Regions from separate parts of the Diaphorobacter sp. J5-51 genome, predicted to be linked through region 1. Evidence: predicted binding sites of a transcription regulator. Region 1 holds the regulator's gene; each other region holds the start of a gene.

Evidence for each region. The regulator FNR, encoded in region 1, switches genes on or off when oxygen is low (the NO sensors DNR and NnrR bind a similar motif). The targets are predictions, from matches to a motif close to TTGATNNNNATCAA.
Region 2: the regulator FNR is predicted to act here: its motif matches at 3,788-3,801, upstream of OX89_RS17915 (DUF3149 domain-containing protein).
Region 3: the regulator FNR is predicted to act here: its motif matches at 2,601-2,614, upstream of cobA (uroporphyrinogen-III C-methyltransferase).

Annotation. Positions count from the first base shown of each region.
Region 1 covers NZ_JSYI01000085.1:22,469-28,504, forward strand. Annotated here, with positions in the region: gene ccoN (cytochrome-c oxidase, cbb3-type subunit I) at 1-78, shown strand, start outside; gene ccoO (cytochrome-c oxidase, cbb3-type subunit II) at 98-730, shown strand; gene OX89_RS12065 (cbb3-type cytochrome c oxidase subunit 3) at 762-899, shown strand; gene ccoP (cytochrome-c oxidase, cbb3-type subunit III) at 924-1,841, shown strand; gene ccoG (cytochrome c oxidase accessory protein CcoG) at 1,881-3,329, shown strand; gene OX89_RS12080 (FixH family protein) at 3,372-3,644, shown strand; gene OX89_RS12085 (hypothetical protein) at 3,672-3,941, shown strand; gene fnr (fumarate/nitrate reduction transcriptional regulator Fnr) at 3,985-4,728, opposite strand; gene hemN (oxygen-independent coproporphyrinogen III oxidase) at 4,900-6,036, shown strand, end outside.
Region 2 covers NZ_JSYI01000023.1:19,111-25,146, forward strand. Annotated here, with positions in the region: gene thrC (threonine synthase) at 1-1,039, shown strand, start outside; gene mobB (molybdopterin-guanine dinucleotide biosynthesis protein B) at 1,119-1,670, shown strand; gene glp (gephyrin-like molybdotransferase Glp) at 1,667-2,911, shown strand; gene moaD (molybdopterin converting factor subunit 1) at 2,908-3,171, shown strand; gene OX89_RS02685 (hypothetical protein) at 3,178-3,507, opposite strand; gene OX89_RS17915 (DUF3149 domain-containing protein) at 3,586-3,726, opposite strand; gene OX89_RS02690 (hypothetical protein) at 3,839-4,093, opposite strand; gene moaE (molybdopterin synthase catalytic subunit MoaE) at 4,160-4,636, shown strand; gene clpB (ATP-dependent chaperone ClpB) at 4,705-6,036, shown strand, end outside.
Region 3 covers NZ_JSYI01000121.1:2,615-8,650, forward strand. Annotated here, with positions in the region: gene rng (ribonuclease G) at 148-1,635, opposite strand; gene cobA (uroporphyrinogen-III C-methyltransferase) at 1,712-2,536, opposite strand; gene OX89_RS14730 (nitrite reductase) at 2,747-4,471, shown strand; gene OX89_RS14735 (cytochrome c) at 4,491-4,835, shown strand; gene OX89_RS14740 (cytochrome D1 domain-containing protein) at 4,832-6,036, shown strand, end outside.

The DNA.
Region 1 (6,036 bases):
TGGAATGTGTGGATGACTGCGATCTCCGGCCGTTCGGTCAAGGTGGCAATCCCTGCCGTGAACGCGGCACACGCCTGAGTCCGAAGGAGCTTTACCCATGTCCAACAACAACACATCTGCTTCGACCGGCTTCACCCACGAAAAGGTGGAAACCAACAACTTCCTGATGATCGTGCTGATCCTGATCGTGATCGCCATTGGTGGTCTGGTCGAGATCGTGCCCCTGTTCTTCCAGAAGTCCACGACCGAGGCGGTCAAGGGTGTGGAGCCCTACAACGCCATGCAGCTGGTGGGGCGCGACATCTACATCCGTGAGGGCTGCTACAACTGCCACACGCAGATGATCCGCCCCTTCCGCGCTGAGACCCTGCGCTACGGCCACTATTCGGTGGCGGGCGAGTTCGTCTATGACCACCCCTTCCAGTGGGGCAGCAAGCGCACCGGGCCTGACCTGCACCGCGTGGGCGGCAAGTACAGCGACGAGTGGCACCGCATCCACCTCGTCAACCCGCGCGACGTGGTGCCCGAGTCCAACATGCCCGCCTATCCCTGGCTGGAGAAAAACGCGGTGGACCCCGCCAGCGTGGCACCGCGCATGAAGGCGCTGCGCACCGTGGGCGTGCCTTACACCGACGAGCAGATCGCCAAGGCCGGTGACGAGGTGAAGGGCAAGACCGAGATGGAAGCCCTGATTGCCTACCTGCAGGTCATGGGCCGTGCGCTCAAGTAAGCCCGACAACCGTTAGCCAAGGAGAAACACCATGGACGTTACTTCCATGCGCATTGTCGTCACGCTGGCTTCGATGGCCTGTTTTGTCGGTATCTGGGTTTGGGCCTACAGCGCCCGCAACAAGACCCGGTTCGATGAGGCGGAGCAGCTGCCGTTTGATCAAGATTGACCCCCACCAGAACGAGAACACCTCATGAGTGATTTCACCAGCAACTTCTGGTCGCTCTTTGTGACCACGCTGACCTTGGTTGGCATCGTCGGCTGCGGCATCCTGCTGTGGATGACCGGCCGTAAGAAGGTTTCGGCCACGGCCGACAACACCACGGGCCACGTCTGGGACGAGGATTTGGTCGAAATGAACAACCCCCTGCCGCGCTGGTGGGTGTGGCTGTTCGTCATCACCATCGTCTTTGGCCTGGGCTACCTGGCGGCGTACCCCGGCCTGGGCACCTATGCGGGCAAGCTGGGCTGGACCCAGCTGGGCGAGTACGAGGCCGAGATGAACAAGGCCAAGACCGAGCTGGAGCCGCTGTATGCGCGCTTTTCGGCCATGAAGCCTGAAGACATGGCCAAGGACCCGCAGGCCATGGCCATTGGCGAGCGCCTGTTCATGAACAACTGCGCGCAGTGTCATGGTTCCGATGCCCGCGGCAGCAAGGGCTTCCCCAATCTGGCCGATGCCGATTGGCTGCATGGCGGAACCCCCGAGAAGATCCGCGAGACGATCGAGAAGGGCCGTGTCGGCAACATGCCTCCGCTGGCCGCCGCTGTGGGCTCGCCCGAAGACGTGCGCAACCTGTCGCACTACGTGCTGAGCCTGTCGGGCAGCCCGCACGACTCGCTGCGCGCCTCGCTGGGCAAGTCCAAGTTTGGCGTCTGCGCTGCCTGCCACGGCATGGACGGCAAGGGCAACCAGGCCCTGGGCGCGCCCAACCTGACCGATGACATCTGGCTGCACGGCTGGGGCGAGGCCACGATCACCGCCATGATCAACAACGGCAAGGTCAACGAAATGCCCGCCCAGGCCGGCAAGCTGACCGAGGCGCAGATTGGGGTGCTGTCGGCCTATGTCTGGGGTCTTTCCGGGCGTCAGCAGGCGGCGGCGCAGTAACGCTGTAACCTGACACTTGTAGAGCACTGCACCTTCACCATGACATCATCCAGCGAGAAGCCCCCGCGCAAGGTCATTCCCATCACGCCGGTCGCCGCCGGGGATTCGTCCCAGGCGGAGATGGTGTCGCTGTACGAGGCGCAGAAAAAGATCTACCCGCGCTCCATCAGCGGCCTGCTCTCGCGCTGGCGCTGGGCCATGGTGTTCCTCACGCAGCTGGTCTTTTATGGCCTGCCATGGCTGGAATGGGGGCAGCGCCAGATGGTCCTTTTTGACCTGGGTGCGCGGCGGTTTTACATCTTCGGGCTGGTTCTTTACCCGCAGGATTTCATCTACCTCACGGGCCTGCTCATCATCTCGGCGCTGGCGTTGTTCCTGTTCACGGCGGTGGCAGGGCGGCTGTGGTGCGGCTTTACCTGCCCGCAAACGGTCTATACCGAAATGTTCATGTGGATCGAGCACAAGATCGAAGGCGATCGCAGTGCCCGCCTGCGCCTGGACCATGGCCCCTGGACCTTTGAAAAAATCCGCAAGAAATTCCTCAAGCAGGTGGTGTGGATTGCGGTGGCGCTGTGGACGGGCTTCACCTTCGTGGGCTACTTCGTGCCCATCCGCGAGCTGGGCGCCGAGCTGCTGGCCTTGCAGGGCGGCTGGCAGATCTTCTGGGTGCTGTTCTACGGCTTTGCCACTTACGGCAACGCGGGCTACATGCGTGAGCAGGTCTGCAAGCACATGTGCCCCTATGCGCGCTTTCAAAGCGCCATGTTCGACCGCGACACCCTGATCGTCAGCTACGACCCCGAGCGCGGCGAGCCCCGAGCCCCGCGCAAGAAGGACATCGACTACAAGGCCCAGGGGCTGGGCGACTGCATCGACTGCACGCTGTGCGTGCAGGTCTGCCCCGTGGGCATCGACATCCGCGATGGCCTGCAGTACGAGTGCATTGGCTGCGGCCTGTGCGTGGATGCCTGCAACACCGTGATGGACAAGATGCAGTACCCGCGCGGGCTGATCCGTTTTTCTACGCAGAACGGTGTGGCCAAGCGCTGGAGCCAGTCGCAGATGCTGCGGCGCGTGCTGCGGCCCCGCGTGCTGATCTACACCGCCGTGCTGGTGGCGCTGTGCGTGGCCATGCTGGCCAGCCTGGTCACGCGCACACCGCTGAAGGTGGACGTGGTGCGGGACCGCGCTGCGCTCTCGCGCATCGTGGCAGGTGGCAAGCTGGAGAACATTTACCGGCTGCAGATCATGAATGCCACCGAAGGCCCCCAGCGCTACCGCATCAGCGCACGCGGGCTTGAGGGGCTCGCTGTGGCCTCGGACGCCGAGGTCGAGATTGCCGCCGCCGAGTCCCGCTGGGTGGCGGTGCGGCTGCAGATACCGTATGGCACGGTGCCGCCGGGCTCGCACGCGGTGCAGTTTGATGTGCAGGCCCTGGGCAGCGCCGCCCATGTGACGGAAAAGTCCGTGTTCCTGGTGCCGCGCTGAGCCTGTTTTTTTTGCCACTGATTACCAGGAGTTCACCCCGCCATGCCTGCAAGCCCTACTCTGGAGACCACGCCTGAGCCGTGGTGGAAGTTTGGCCATGTCTGGCTCGTCATTGCCGGGCCGGTCATCGTCATCATTGCGGGCTTTGTCACCCTGTGGCTGGCCGTGTCGCGGCCCGACCCGGTGGTGGCCGAGGACTATTACCGCCAGGGTATCGAGATCAACAAGACGCTCGAAAACCCCGAAAAAAGCCTGGCCCCGGCCATGAAGGGCCGCAACCACGCGGCCACGCCCGTGCAGGACCAGCCGCGCTGAGCGCGCCCCCGGCAGGAGACCGCAAGCATGTGGACGCAACGACTGATGTGGATTGTCTGGCCCGCCTTTTTGACGGCGTGCGTGCTGGAGATGCTGGTGTTTGCCATGGTGGACCCGGAGGACCTGCACTGGTTTGGCCAGCCGCTGGCGCTGTCGCGCCTGGGCGTCTATACCGTGGCGTTCTTTGTGTTCTGGGCGGTGTCCATGGGCTCTGGCGCGCTGACCGCGCTGCTGGCGATGTCGTCGCGGGAGCTGAACCGCGACCAGGTGCCGGGCGACGACGACCCGACCGCCTGAGCCTGTCCCTGAGCCTGTCCCTGAGCCTGTCCCTGAGTCTGCCTTAGTGGCAGGCCTGCTGGCTGTTCACGATGCCCTTGAGCGCATCCGTATCCAGTATGCGCACGTGGCGCTGCTTGACTTCGACAATGCCTTCTTCCACGAACTTGGAAAACGTGCGGCTGACGGTTTCCAGTTTCAATCCCAGGTAGCTGCCGATCTCTTCGCGTGTCATGCGCAGCACCAATTCGGATTGTGAGAAACCCCGGGCATGCAAGCGTTGTACGAGATTCAACAGGAATGCGGCAAGGCGTTCCTCGGCACGCATACTCCCCAGCAACAGCATGACCCCATGCTCGCGAACAATCTCGCGGCTCATGATCTTGTGCACATGGTGCTGTAGTGCCGTTACTTCGCGCGACAACTCTTCAATACGATCGAAAGGCATGACGCATACTTCGGCGTCTTCAAGCGCTACCGCATCGCAAGTGTGACGGTCGCTCACGATGCCATCCAGGCCGATGATCTCGCCCGCCATTTGAAAACCCGTCACTTGGTCGCGACCGTCTTCGGTGGCGACACAGGTCTTGAAGAATCCGGTGCGGATGGCAAAAAGGGATGTGAAGGGTTCACCGTTCCGGAAAAGCGTGCCGCCACGCTTGATCTTGCGTCGTACAGCAACAATGTCATCGATGCGCTTGAGTTGCTGGTCGTCCAGACCCACGGGCATGCACAGCTCACGCAGATTGCAGTTTGAGCAGGCAACTTTGATGGTCTGGAGATTCGTATGCATGGGAACCCTGTTCATGGCTTGAGCTTACCTCTGAACGGCTGGGAGACATGGAATGCCGTAGGCCGTTGGACGACTTTGAGCCGAAGTCAAATTGTCGCCACAAGGACCTTATGGGCGCTTGATCAACGTCAAGGACTCATGGGGGACTCTACGGCACAGTGATGTGAAAGTGCAAGGAATCCCGTCATGACCGTTGTTACAACAGAGCTCCTGCGTCGCTTTGACGTTCCAGGGCCGCGCTACACCTCTTATCCGACTGCTGATCGCTTTGTCGAAGCCTTTGGAGAGCGGGAATACATTCTTGCGCTGCAGCAGCGTCGCGTGGGTTCGGTAGCCAAGGCGATGCCTTTGTCGCTTTATGTCCACATCCCGTTTTGTGAATCGCTGTGCTATTACTGCGCGTGTAACAAGATCATTACTCGGCATCCAGAGCGGGCAGAGGTCTACTTGCGTTACCTCAGCCGTGAAATCGACCTGCATACGGCGCACTGCGGTGTGGGTCAGCATGTGAGCCAGCTGCATTTCGGCGGAGGCACGCCTACTTTTCTGACGGATGACGGTTTGCGCGAACTGATGGGCATGCTGAGGCGCAGTTTCGTCCTCGTTCCGGGGGGGGAGTACTCCATAGAAGTGGACCCTCGGACCGTGGATGAAGCGCGGCTGGGATTGTTGGCGGAGCTGGGTTTCAATCGCCTGAGCTTTGGCGTGCAGGATTTCGACCCTGAAGTACAAAAGGCCGTGCACCGCATTCAGCCTGCCGAAAAGGTGTTCGCGTTGGTCGATGCGGCTCGGAAGCTCGGGTTTGAATCGGTGAACGTGGATTTGATCTACGGGCTGCCGCGCCAGACACCGGAGTCGTTTGATCGCACCTTGGAGCAGGTAGCCGAGCTGCGGCCAGACCGGATCGCGCTGTATGCGTACGCTCACTTGCCAGAACGCTTCAAATCGCAGCGACGCATCATCACGGCCGAGTTGCCCATGGCTTCGGCCAAGGTGTCCATGTTGGCCCGGTCACTTGATGTGTTCCAAGAAGCCGGCTACGTCTACGTGGGCATGGACCATTTTGCGCTGCCAGACGATGCGCTGGCGGTGGCCAAGCGGCAAGGCAGGCTGCACCGCAACTTCCAAGGCTATAGCACGCAGCCCGATTGCGACCTGATTGGTCTGGGCGTTTCTGCCATCGGGCGCGTGGGCGCTACTTACAGCCAAAACGTGAAAACGCTGGACGAGTATTACGACTGCATTAACCAGGGGCATTTGCCTGTGGTGCGCGGGCTGGCGTTGACCAAGGACGACTTGGTGCGTCGCGCAGTCATCATGGCG
Region 2 (6,036 bases), on a different contig from region 1:
ACTGGCCCGCCGTGGCGAGCAGCTCAACATTCTGGGCGCCACCAGCGGCGACACCGGCAGCGCGGCCGAGTACGCCATGCGCGGCAAGCAGGGCGTGCGCGTGTTCATGACCAGCCCGCACGGTCGCATGAGCCCGTTCCAGCAAGCGCAGATGTTCAGCCTGCAGGACGCGAACATCCACAACCTGGCCATCGAAGGCGTATTCGACGACTGCCAGGACATCGTCAAGGCGGTGAGCAACGACCACGCGTTCAAGGCCCAATACAAGATCGGCACCGTCAACTCGATCAACTGGGCGCGCCTGCTGGCGCAGGTGGTGTACTACTTCGCGGGCTACATCCAGGCGACGGAGACGAACGGCCAGAAGGTCAGCTTCACCGTGCCCAGCGGCAACTTCGGCAACATCTGCGCCGGGCACGTGGCGCGCCAGATGGGCCTGCCGATCGACCGCCTGATCGTTGCCACCAACGAAAACGACGTGCTCGACGAGTTCTTCCGCACCGGCGCCTACCGCGTGCGCGGCGCGGCCGACACGCACGAGACCAGCAGCCCCAGCATGGACATCAGCAAGGCCAGCAACTTCGAGCGTTTCGTGTTCGACCTGCTGGGGCGCAATGCGGAGCGCACGCGCGAGCTGTTCGCCGAGGGCGTGGCCAAACAGGGCTTCTTCGACCTGGGGAGCGACCCCGTGTTCCGAGACGCACGCGCCAAGTACGGCTTCGAGAGCGGCAAGAGCACGCACGCCGACCGCCTGGCCACCATCCGCGACACGTACGAGCGCTTCGGCCAGATCATCGATACCCACACCGCCGACGGCGTGAAGGTAGCGCGCGAGCACCGTGGCGATCCCGCTGTGCCCATGATCGTGCTGGAGACGGCCCTGCCCATCAAGTTCGCCGAGACCATCCAGGAAGCCCTGGGCCGCGCGCCCGAGCGCCCGGCCAGGTTCGAGGGCATCGAGCAATTGCCCAAGCGCCTGCAGGTGCTGGCGGCCGATGCCGAGCAGGTCAAGGCCTATATCGCAGCCCATTGCGATTAGGGATCAAATCGGCCTATGGCGCTTATCCATCAAGCGCTGGTAGCTATTAATAGATGAGTGAAACTGAAGGAGTGGCGGGATGAAGGTGGTTGGCTTTGCCGGCTATTCAGGCAGCGGCAAGACCACGCTGGTGGAGCAGCTGATTCCCGAACTGCGCCTGCATGGCCTGCGCGTGTCGGTGGTCAAGCATGCGCACCACAAGTTCGACATCGACCATGTGGGCAAGGACACCTGGCGCCACCGCGAGGCCGGCGCCTACGAAGTGGCCGTGGCCTCCGACCGGCGCATGGCGCTGATGCGCGAATTCGAGCAGGAGCACACGCCCAGCGTGCACGAACTGCTGGCCGAGCTGGATCCGCGCGTGGACTGGGTGCTGGTGGAAGGCTTCAAGGAAAGCGACCTGCCCAAGATCGAGATCTGGCGCGCCGCATCACCCGATTACCGCGAACGGCCCGCTCTCTATCCGCACGATCCCTGCATCGTCGCCGTGGCCACCGACGCGCCGCTGCCGCCGGTGCCCACCGCGCTGCCGGTGCTCAACCTGGACGACCCTCACGCCGTGGTGCAATGGCTGCTGGCGCAGGGCGCGCGTTTTGACTATGTGCCCGACCGGGCGGAGGCCTGCGAATGAAACCCCAAGCGCGTGCACCCCTCAAGCCACTGGACGAAGCCCTGGCCGAACTGCTGGCGCAGGCCGCCCCGCTGGCAGGCACCGACACCGTCAACACCTTCGACGCCGACGGTCGCGTGCTCGCGCAGGCCGCCACCTCGCCGCTGCAGGTGCCGCCCAACGACAACAGCTCGATGGACGGCTACGCCGTGCGCTGCGCCGACGTGCCGGCAGCGGGGGTGGAGTTGCCGGTGGCGCAGCGTATTCCCGCGGGCGCCTTCGGCGTGCCGCTGGCGGCGGGTACGGCGGCGCGCATCTTCACGGGCGCGCCGGTGCCCGAGGGGGCCGATGCCATCGTGATGCAGGAAGACTGCGAGGCGCTCGACGGGGATCGCGTGCGCGTGAATGCCGTACCGGCCCAGGGTCAGTGGATTCGGCGCGCGGGCGAGGACATCACCCGGGGTGCTGAGGTGCTGGCCGCTGGCACGCGCCTCACCCCCGCAGAGCTGGGCCTGGCTGCCAGTATCGGCTTGGGCACCCTGCAGGTGGCGCGCCGGCCCCGCGTGGCGCTTTTTTCCACGGGCGACGAACTCGTCATGCCGGGTGATGTGCCGCCCGCGCAGATGAAGCCCGGCGCCATCTACAACAGCAACCGTTTCTTCCTGCGCGCCATGCTGCTGCGCCTGGGCTGCGAGGTGAGCGACTTAGGGATAGTGCCCGACCGGCGCGAGGCCACCGTGGCCGCGCTGCGCGAGGCTGCCCAGGGACATGACCTGATCCTGACCAGCGGCGGCGTGAGTGTGGGCGAGGAAGACCACATCAAGCCGGCGGTGGAGCGCTTGGGCACGCTGCAGCTCTGGCAGATCGCCATGAAGCCGGGCAAGCCCTTCGCCTACGGCCAGATTCCCCACGCGGGCGGCAGTGCACACTTCATGGGCCTGCCGGGCAACCCCGTGTCCAGCTTCGTCACCTTCGGCCTGCTGGTGCGCCCCTTCCTGTTGCGCCTGCAGGGCGTGCGTGATGTTGCTCCTAAAGCGATAGCTGCTACGGCTGGATTCGACTGGCCCCGGGCCGATAAACGCCGTGAATTCCTGCGCGTGCGCCAGGGCGCCGATGGCACGCTGGAGCTGTTTCCCAACCAAAGCTCGGGCGTGCTTACCTCGGCCGCCTGGGCGGACGGCGTGGTGGACAACCCCGCCGGCCAGACCATTGCGCGCGGCGACACCGTGCGCTTCCTGCCATTTGCGGAGTTGCTGTCATGACCACGCCCTTCACGATCACGGTGCGCTACTTCGCCTCCATCCGCGAGGCCGTGGGCACGGGGCAGGAGACGGTGCAGACCGGCGCCACCACGCTGGGCGCCTTGCGCGATGAACTCATCGCCCGTGGCGAGCCCTGGGCCACCTGCCTCTCGCGCGGGCGCGCCGTGCGCGTGGCCCTCGACCAGACCATGGCGCATGACGCCACGCCGCTGGCGGCAGGCGCCGAGGCGGCGTTCTTTCCGCCCGTCACGGGCGGTTGACGGCCTTCAAGGCTGCCGCACCGCCTGGGCGGGCAGCTCGGGGCTGCGCCACCCCAGCAACTCGGCCAGGCGCAGCGTGATCCAGCGCGCCTCGGCCGGGGTCACGCCCGCGTCCGGACCGGCCAGGCCGGCGTGGATGCCCAGCAGCACCCCTTCTTCCGACCGCGCACCGCCGTGGTACAGCTGCTGCGCCTGTTCCACCAAGTGGCAGGCCAGGTCCTCGCACCACTCGTAGCGCGCCCGCACCTCGGCGGCAGGCGCCTGCAGGCGTGCGCGTGTGTCGCTGTACAGCGCGATGAAGGAGGGCGGGACCAGGATCTGGTTGTCGTCGTGCATCTGCCTATTGTCTGGCACGGCGAAAAAACACAGGCGCCGCTCCTGGTGGAGACAGCACCTGCGCGGGTATGGAGTGGATCAGCGCTTTTGCTGTGCCGGGGGCGCATCGTTGCGCGTGAACAGCCAGACGAAGAAGCCCCCCATGCACAGCATGAAACCGATGCCTATGGCGCTGAACAGGCCCACCTCGGTGGTGAAGAGTTGCTTGAGCAGTTGCATGGCGTTTTTCCTCCGTCGTTATGTGATGGAGCCATTGCAGCGCAGCCCGGCGGAAGCCCCTTTGAGACAAGTCAAAAATCCGGGTATACCCCACTATTGTCGTCAAGTACCTTCAATCAGGCACGAACAGGCGCTCAAAGCGCTGCTGGTCGCCTTCCAGCTCGAAGGTCACGAGCTGGCCCATCTTCGCGTCAGCCTTGCGGTGGGCGGAGAACAGGCTGTAGCGGCCCGCCAGGTCGAAGCTGGGCAGATCGACCAAGGCATAGGGGTGGGGCACGAAAGTCTGGAACTCAAACACCACACGGTGCGCATTGCGCGGCGAGGGGTAGAGCAGGTAGTCGTCGGTGGTGATGGTCTGCAGGGCCATGGTGTGCAAGTGTGGGGTGGGCGTTAAAGTGCCGTCAATTCCGCAATTCTGCCGCTGACCACTGCCATGCACCGCGTTTCCATCCAGACCCATGACTTCGACGTTTCCACCGAGCTGGCGGCGCTGCGTGCGCGGGACGCGCGCGTGGGGGCGGTGTGCTGCTTCGTGGGCACGGTGCGCGACCGCAACGAAGGGGACAGCGTGGCCTCCATGGAGCTGGAGCACTACCCGGGCATGACCGAGAAATCCATCGATGCCATGGTGGATGCGGCGTTTGCACGTTTTGACCTCTATGGCGTGCGCGTGATCCACCGCGTGGGGCTGCTCGCGCCCATGGACCAGATCGTGATGGTGGCCGTGACCTCGGCGCACCGCGGCGAGAGCTTTCAGGCCTGCGAGTTCGTCATGGACTACCTCAAGACCCAGGCGCCGTTCTGGAAGAAGGAGCAGACGCCGGAGGGTGCGCGCTGGGTGGATGCGCGCGTGAGCGACGATGCGGCGCTGGCGCGCTGGGGCATCGCCGCGCCGCCGCAGGCGGGCTGACTTTTATCGTCCGGCGGCTTGAAATCGAGGCCCCGGAGCCCTAGCTAGCGACAAGTTGGAGGTTTCACATGCGTCTCGATAAATTCACCACGAAGTTCCAAGAAGCGCTGTCCGATGCGCAGTCGCTGGCCCTGGGACATGACAACGCCTACATAGAGCCCGTGCACATGCTGGTGGCCATGCTGCGCCAGGATGAAGGCCCGCGCGCGCTGCTGCAGCGTGCCGGCGCCAATGTGCCGGGCCTGCTGGCCGCGGCCGAGGCCGCCGTCAAGCGCCTGCCCCAGGTGCAGGGCCAGGACCAGGTGCAGGGCAGCCCCGAGCTGGGCCGTGTGCTGCAGGCCACCGAGAAGGAAGCCATCAAGCGCGGCGACCAGTTCATCGCCAGCGAATTGTTTTTGCTGGCGCTGGTCGACAGCAAGGGCGAGGCCGCGCAGCTGGCCAAGGACAACGGCGTGACCCGCAAGAGCCTGGAGGCGGCCATCGACGCCGTGCGCGGCGGCCAGAAGGTGGACAGCGCCGAAGCCGAGGGCCAGCGCGAGGCGCTGAAGAAATACACGCTGGACCTGACCGAGCGCGCCCGCCAGGGCAAGCTGGACCCGGTGATCGGCCGCGACGACGAGATCCGCCGCGCCATCCAGGTGCTGCAGCGGCGCAGCAAGAACAACCCCGTGCTGATCGGCGAGCCCGGCGTGGGCAAGACCGCCATCGTCGAGGGGCTGGCCCAGCGCATCGTCGAGGGCGAGGTGCCCGAGACGCTGAAGAACAAGCGCGTGCTGGTGCTGGACATGGCCGGCCTGCTGGCGGGTGCCAAGTACCGTGGCGAGTTCGAGGAGCGCCTGAAGTCCGTGCTGAAGGAAGTGGCGCACGAGGAAGGCCGCATCATCCTCTTCATCGACGAGATCCACACCATGGTCGGCGCCGGCAAGGCCGAAGGCGCCATGGACGCGGGCAACATGCTGAAACCCGCACTGGCGCGCGGCGAGCTGCACTGTATCGGCGCGACCACGCTGGACGAGTACCGCAAGTACATCGAGAAGGATGCGGCGCTGGAGCGGCGCTTTCAGAAGGTGCTGGTGGACGAGCCCAGCGTGGAAGACACCATCGCCATCCTGCGCGGCCTGCAGGTGCGCTACGAGGCGCACCACGGCGTGGACATCACCGACCCGGCCATCGTGGCCGCGGCCGAGCTGTCGCACCGCTACATCACCGACCGTTTTTTGCCTGACAAGGCCATCGACCTGATCGACGAGGCCGCGGCCAAGATCAAGATCGAGATCGACTCCAAGCCCGAGTCGATGGACAAGCTCGAGCGCCGCATGATCCAGCTCAAGATCGAGCGCGAGGCGATGAAGAAAGAGACCGATGAGGCCTCGCAAAAACGCCTGCAGCTCATCGAGGAA
Region 3 (6,036 bases), on a different contig from region 1:
ACGAGAGGGGCCCGCATTCACCACGACCTTTCCGCCGTCGACCGGCACGGGCGATAGCCGCGGCGCACCCTGGCTCACGACGTTGGTATGTTTTTGATAGCTGCCAGCGCCCGTCCCACAAGCGCTAGAGGCCAATTTGACCTCAACTCACAACAGCACGATGTCGTACTGCGCCTGGCCCATGGCGCTTTCGGCCTGCAGGGAGATCGGCTTGCCAATGAAGTCCGACAGGCCCGCCAGGTGCTGGCTCTCCTCGTCCAGGAACAGCTCCACCACGCGCGGGGACGCCACCACGCGGAACTCGCGTGGATTGAACTGGCGCGCCTCGCGCAGCACCTCGCGCAGGATGTCGTAACACACACTGCGCGCGGTCTTCACCTGGCCCGCGCCCTGGCACGTGGGGCACGGCTCGCACAGCATGTGCGCCAGCGATTCGCGCGTGCGCTTGCGCGTCATCTCCACCAGGCCCAGTTGCGAAAAACCGCCCACCATGGTCTTGACCCGGTCGCGCGCGAGCTGCTTGCGGAACTCCGCCAACACCGCGGCCTGGTGGTCCTCGCGCAGCATGTCGATGAAGTCGGCAATGACGATGCCGCCCAGGTTGCGCAGGCGCAACTGCCGCGCGATGGCGCCCGCGGCCTCCAGGTTGGTCTTGAAGATGGTGTCGTCGAAGTTGCGCGCGCCCACGTAGCCGCCGGTGTTCACGTCGATGGTGGTCAGCGCCTCGGTCTGGTCCACGATGAGGTAGCCGCCCGACTTGAGCTGCACGCGCCGGCCCAGCGCCAGGGCGATCTCCTCGTCGATGGAATACAGATCGAATATGGGGCGCTCGCCCTTGTACAGCTGCAGCTTGGCGGCGGCCGCAGGCATGAATTCATTGCCGAACGCCTTCAGCGCCACGAACTGCTCGCGCGAATCGATGCGGATGCTCTGCGTTTGCTCGCCCGCCAGGTCGCGCAGCACACGCTGCAGCAGGCTCAGGTCCTGGTACAGCAGCGAGGTGGGCGGATGCGTCAGCGCTGCCTGCCGGATGCCTGCCCAGGTCTTGCGCAGGTAGGCGATGTCTTCGGCCAGCTCTTCGTCGCTGGCGTCCTCACCATTGGTGCGCAAAATGAAGCCGCCACCGTTGCCCGATGCCTGGTCATCCACCAGCTTCTGCAACCGCGTGCGCAAGGCGTCGCGCTCGGCCTGGGGAATCTTCTGCGACACGCCCACATGGTCGTCCTGCGGCAGGAAGACCAGCAGCCGCCCGGCGATGCTGATCTGCGTGGACAGGCGTGCGCCCTTGCTGCCGATGGGGTCCTTGATGACCTGCACCATGAGCGCCTGGCCCTCGAAGACCTGCTTCTCGATGGGCACGGGCGGTTCGTTCTTGCGCGCGAACATCGGCGCCTCGCCGCCTTCCTGGCGGTGCCACACGTCCGCCACGTGCAGAAAGGCCGCACGCTCCAGCCCGATGTCGATGAAGGCCGATTGCATGCCCGGCAGCACGCGCGAGACCTTGCCCAGGTACACGTTGCCGACCAGGCCCCGCTCCAGCGTGCGCTCCACGTGCAGTTCCTGCACGGCGCCGTTTTCGACCACGGCCACGCGCGTTTCCTGCGGCGACCAGTTGATGAGGATGTCTTGTTGCATGGGCTTTTGCCAGATGAGGCGCCCATGATGCCTCAGAACCAGCGCTACCCGCCGCCCTACCGGCGCCCGGCGCCCGTCACACCATCGTCGCCAGCATGCCCTGCATGAGTTGCGGCTGCAGCGCCACCACGTCGCCCACGATGATGAGCGCCGGCGGACGCACGCGGTGCTGCTGCGCCAGCGCGGGCAGGTCCTGCAGCGTGCCGGTGATGCAGCGCTGCCCGGGCAGAGAGGCTTGCTCCACCAGCGCTGCGGGCGTGCTGTCCGGCAGGCCGTGGCGCACCAGTTCGCGGCAGATGATCGGCAGCGTGCCCATTCCCATGTAGATCACCACGGTCTGGCGCGGGCGCGCCAGCGCCTCCCAGTCCAGCGCCACTTCGTTGTCGCCGCGCAGGTGGCCGGTGGCAAACACCAGGGTCGCGGAGTGGTCACGGTGCGTGAGCGGGATGCCGGCGCAGGCGCCCGCCCCCTGCGCGGCCGTGATGCCCGGCACCACGTCGAACGCGATACCGGCCTCGGCCAGCGCCTGCACCTCTTCGCCGCCACGGCCGAAGATGAAGCCATCGCCGCCCTTCAGGCGCACCAGGCTGCGCCCGCTGCGCGCCAGGCGCACCATGAGGTCGATGATCGATTCCTGCGGCAGCGTATGGTGCGAGGACTGCTTGCCCACGTAGATCAGGTCGGCATCCTCGGCCACGTAGCGCAGCACCTCCTTGCCGACCAGGTGGTCGTAGAGCACCAGGCGCGCGCCGCGCAGGGCCTTGACGGCGCGCAGCGTGAGCAACTCAGGGTCGCCCGGGCCTGCGCCCACCAGCGTCACGTGTCCAGGCTTCGGGGGCTGTCCGGACTCTCCTGCTGCGGGTGCCACGGTGAACCAGCGCGCATCTTCAATGAAGCTCATATGGGCCTCTCCTTTGCGGATCATGGGGTGGCTCCATTGTTCAAAGGCTGCACCGTTTGCGTCCTTGAACCAGTTCAAGGACAGCGGCAACACCCGCTGCGACGATGCTCCCACTCGCATGAAGAGGGGATGGACAGCGACCTCGCGAGAGTGGCCGTGGCAGCCGCCAGGGCCCACCCAAGCGCTGATCCGTGACGCAGAGGACCCACAATGACAGCAAAGAGGATTGCCAGGCTGGTCGCATTAGCGGCCGCCACCCTGGTGTCTGCCACCGCTATGGCGCAGGACGCCAAGCCAGTCTCGGAGGCCGAGAAAAACTACCAGGCAGGCGGATCGCCGCTGGCGGAAGTGCCCATGTACCAGAGCACGAACCCCAAGGCACCCAAGATGACGCAGGCCGAGTTCGACCGCGCGCGCCAGATTTACTTCGAGCGTTGCGCGGGCTGCCACGGCGTGCTGCGCAAGGGCGCCACCGGCAAGCCGCTCACCCCGGACATCACGCTGGGCAAGGGCACGGACTACCTGAAGGTCTTCATCGCCTACGGCTCGCCCGCCGGCATGCCCAACTGGCAGACGTCCGGCGAATTCGACGAGGCGACCGTGGACCTGATGGCCCGGTACATCCAGCAGGACCCTCCCACACCGCCCGAGTGGAGCCTGGCCGACGCCAAGAACACCTGGAAGGTCATCGTGCCGCCAGACCAGCGTCCCAAGAAGAAGATGAACAAGTACAACTTGGACAACATCTTCTCCACCACGCTGCGCGACACGGGCGAAGTGGCGCTGATCGACGGCGACACCAAGCAGATCATCAACATCGTCAAGACCGGCTACGCGGTGCACATCTCGCGCATGTCGGCTTCGGGGCGTTATCTGTTCGTGATCGGCCGCGATGCCAAGATCAACATGATCGACCTGTGGATGGAAAAGCCCGACAACGTGGCTGAAATCCGCGTGGGCCTGGAAGCACGCTCGGTGGACACCTCCAAGTTCAAGGGCTATGAGGACAAGCTGGCGATCGCCGGTGCATACTGGCCTCCCCAGTACACCATCATGGACGGCAACACCCTGGAGCCCCTGAAGATCGTGTCCACCCGCGGCATGGTCGTCGGCACGCAGGAATACCACCCCGAGCCGCGCGTGGCTTCCATCGTGGCATCGCACTACAAGCCCGAGTTCCTGGTGAACGTGAAGGAAACCGGCAAGACGATGATGGTGGACTACTCCAACCTGAATGCGCTGAAGACCACCGAGATCGGCTCGGCTCCCTTCCTGCATGACGGTGGCTGGGATGCATCCAAGCGCTACTTCATGGTGGCTGCCAACAACAGCAACAAGATTGCTGCGATCGACGCCAAGGACGGCAAGCTGGCCGGTCTGACCGAAGTGGGCAAGATCCCCCACCCCGGCCGCGGCGCCAACTTCACGCACCCCAAGTACGGTCCGGTGTGGGCCACGGGTCACCTGGGCGACGAGACCATCTCGCTGATCGGCACCGACCCGCAGAAGAACAAGCAATACGCCTTCAAGGAAGTGGCCAAGCTCAAGGGCCCGGGCGGCGGAGCGCTGTTCATCAAGACCCATCCCAAGTCCAAGCACCTGTGGTCCGACGCACCGCTGAATCCTGATCCCAAGGTTTCGCAAGCCGTGGTGGTGTTCGACATCAACAACCTGGACAAGGGCTACGTCACGCTGCCGATCGCCGAATGGGCAGGTCTGCCCGATGACGGCGGCGCCAAGCGCGTGACCCAGCCTGAATACAACAAGGCAGGTGACGAAGTGTGGTTCGCCGTGTGGTCGGCCAAGGACAAGCAAAGTGCGCTGGTCGTCGTGGACGACAAGACGCTCAAGCTGAAGTCCGTGATCAAGGACCCGCGCCTGATCACGCCGACCGGCCACTTCAACGTGTACAACACCCAGCACGACGTCTATTGACGCACTTCGAAGGCCAGCCATGTCACGCACCGCGTTCCTGTCCCTGGCCCTGGCATTGGCCGCTTCGGCGGCCGGCGCACAGGGCACGCCCGACCCTGACCGAGCCGCCCAGCTCGTGCGCATGGTGCGGCAGGACTGCGGTTCGTGCCATGGCATGCGCCTGACGGGCGGCCTGGGTCCCGCGCTCACCCGCGAGGCCCTGGCCGGCAAGCCGCCCGAGTATTTGGCTGCCGTCATCACCCACGGCATCCCCGGAACACCCATGCCGCCCTGGAGCGCCATGCTGCAGGGAAGCGAGGCCCTGTGGATCGCCGAACAGCTGGCCAATGGGTTCCCCGAAGAAAACAGGAGGTCCGCCCCATGAAACGGCGTGCCCTGCTCTCCCTTACCGCCAGTGCACCCCTGATTGCCACGGGCTGTGCGGCTCCCTCTTCCACCACCTCCACCTCCGCCGCTCCTGCAGCCACGCTGCAGGGCACGGGCGATCTGGGCGTGGTCATCGAGCGCGCCAAGGGCGCACTCACCCTGATCAACACCAGCCGGCGCGAAGCCGTGGGCCGCGTTACCGGCCTGGGCGACCTGTCGCACGCCTCGGTGGTGTTCTCGCGTGACGAGCGCTTTGCCTACGTCTTCGGCCGCGACGGCGGCCTGACCCAGGTAGACCTGCTCACCCAGCGCATCACGGGCCGTGTAATGCAGGCCGGCAACTCCATCGGTGGCGCCATCAGCGCCGACGGCAGCCTGGTCGTGGCGCAGAACTACACGCCCGGCGGCGTCAAGGTCTTCGACGCCGCCACCCTGGAGTTGCTGGCCGACCTTCCCGCCCACACGGCCAGTGGCGAACGCTCGCGCGTCGTCGGCCTGGCCGACCTGCCGCAGCGCCGGTTCATCTACAGCCTGTTCGACGCGAACGCCATCTGCATCGCCGACTGCTCCAACCCCCGAAAGCCGCAGGTCACCACCATCCCCAACATCGGCCGCCAGCCCTACGACGCGCTGGTCTCGCCCAACGGACGCCACTACATCGCCGGCCTGTTCGGTGAAGACGGCCTGGCCATGGTGGACCTCTGGGACAACCCGCCGCGCGTGCGCCGCATCCTCGCAGGCTACGGCCGCGGCCAGCAACCGCTGCCGGTGTACAAAATGCCCCATCTGCGCGGCTGGGCCATCGCGGGAGGCCATGCCTATCTGCCGGCCATTGGCCGCCATGAGGTGCTGGTGGTCGACACCGCCACCTGGGCCGAGGTCGGCCGCATTCCGGTCGCGGGCCAGCCGGTGTTCGTGATGGCGCGGCCCGACGGACGTCAGGTGTGGGTCAACTTCTCTGTGCCAGACTACAACCGCGTGCAGGTCATCGACACTCCGAGCCAGCGCGTGGTGCAGACGCTGGAGCCCGGCAAGGCCGTGCTGCACATGGAATTCACGCCGCGCGGCGAATCGGTCTGGATCAGCTGCCGTGACGACAACCGCGTTCAGGTCTACGACACGCACACCTTGCAGTCCCAAGCCAGGCTGGACGTGGACGCCCCCAGCGGCATCTTCTTCACTGCCCGCGCACAGCGCAT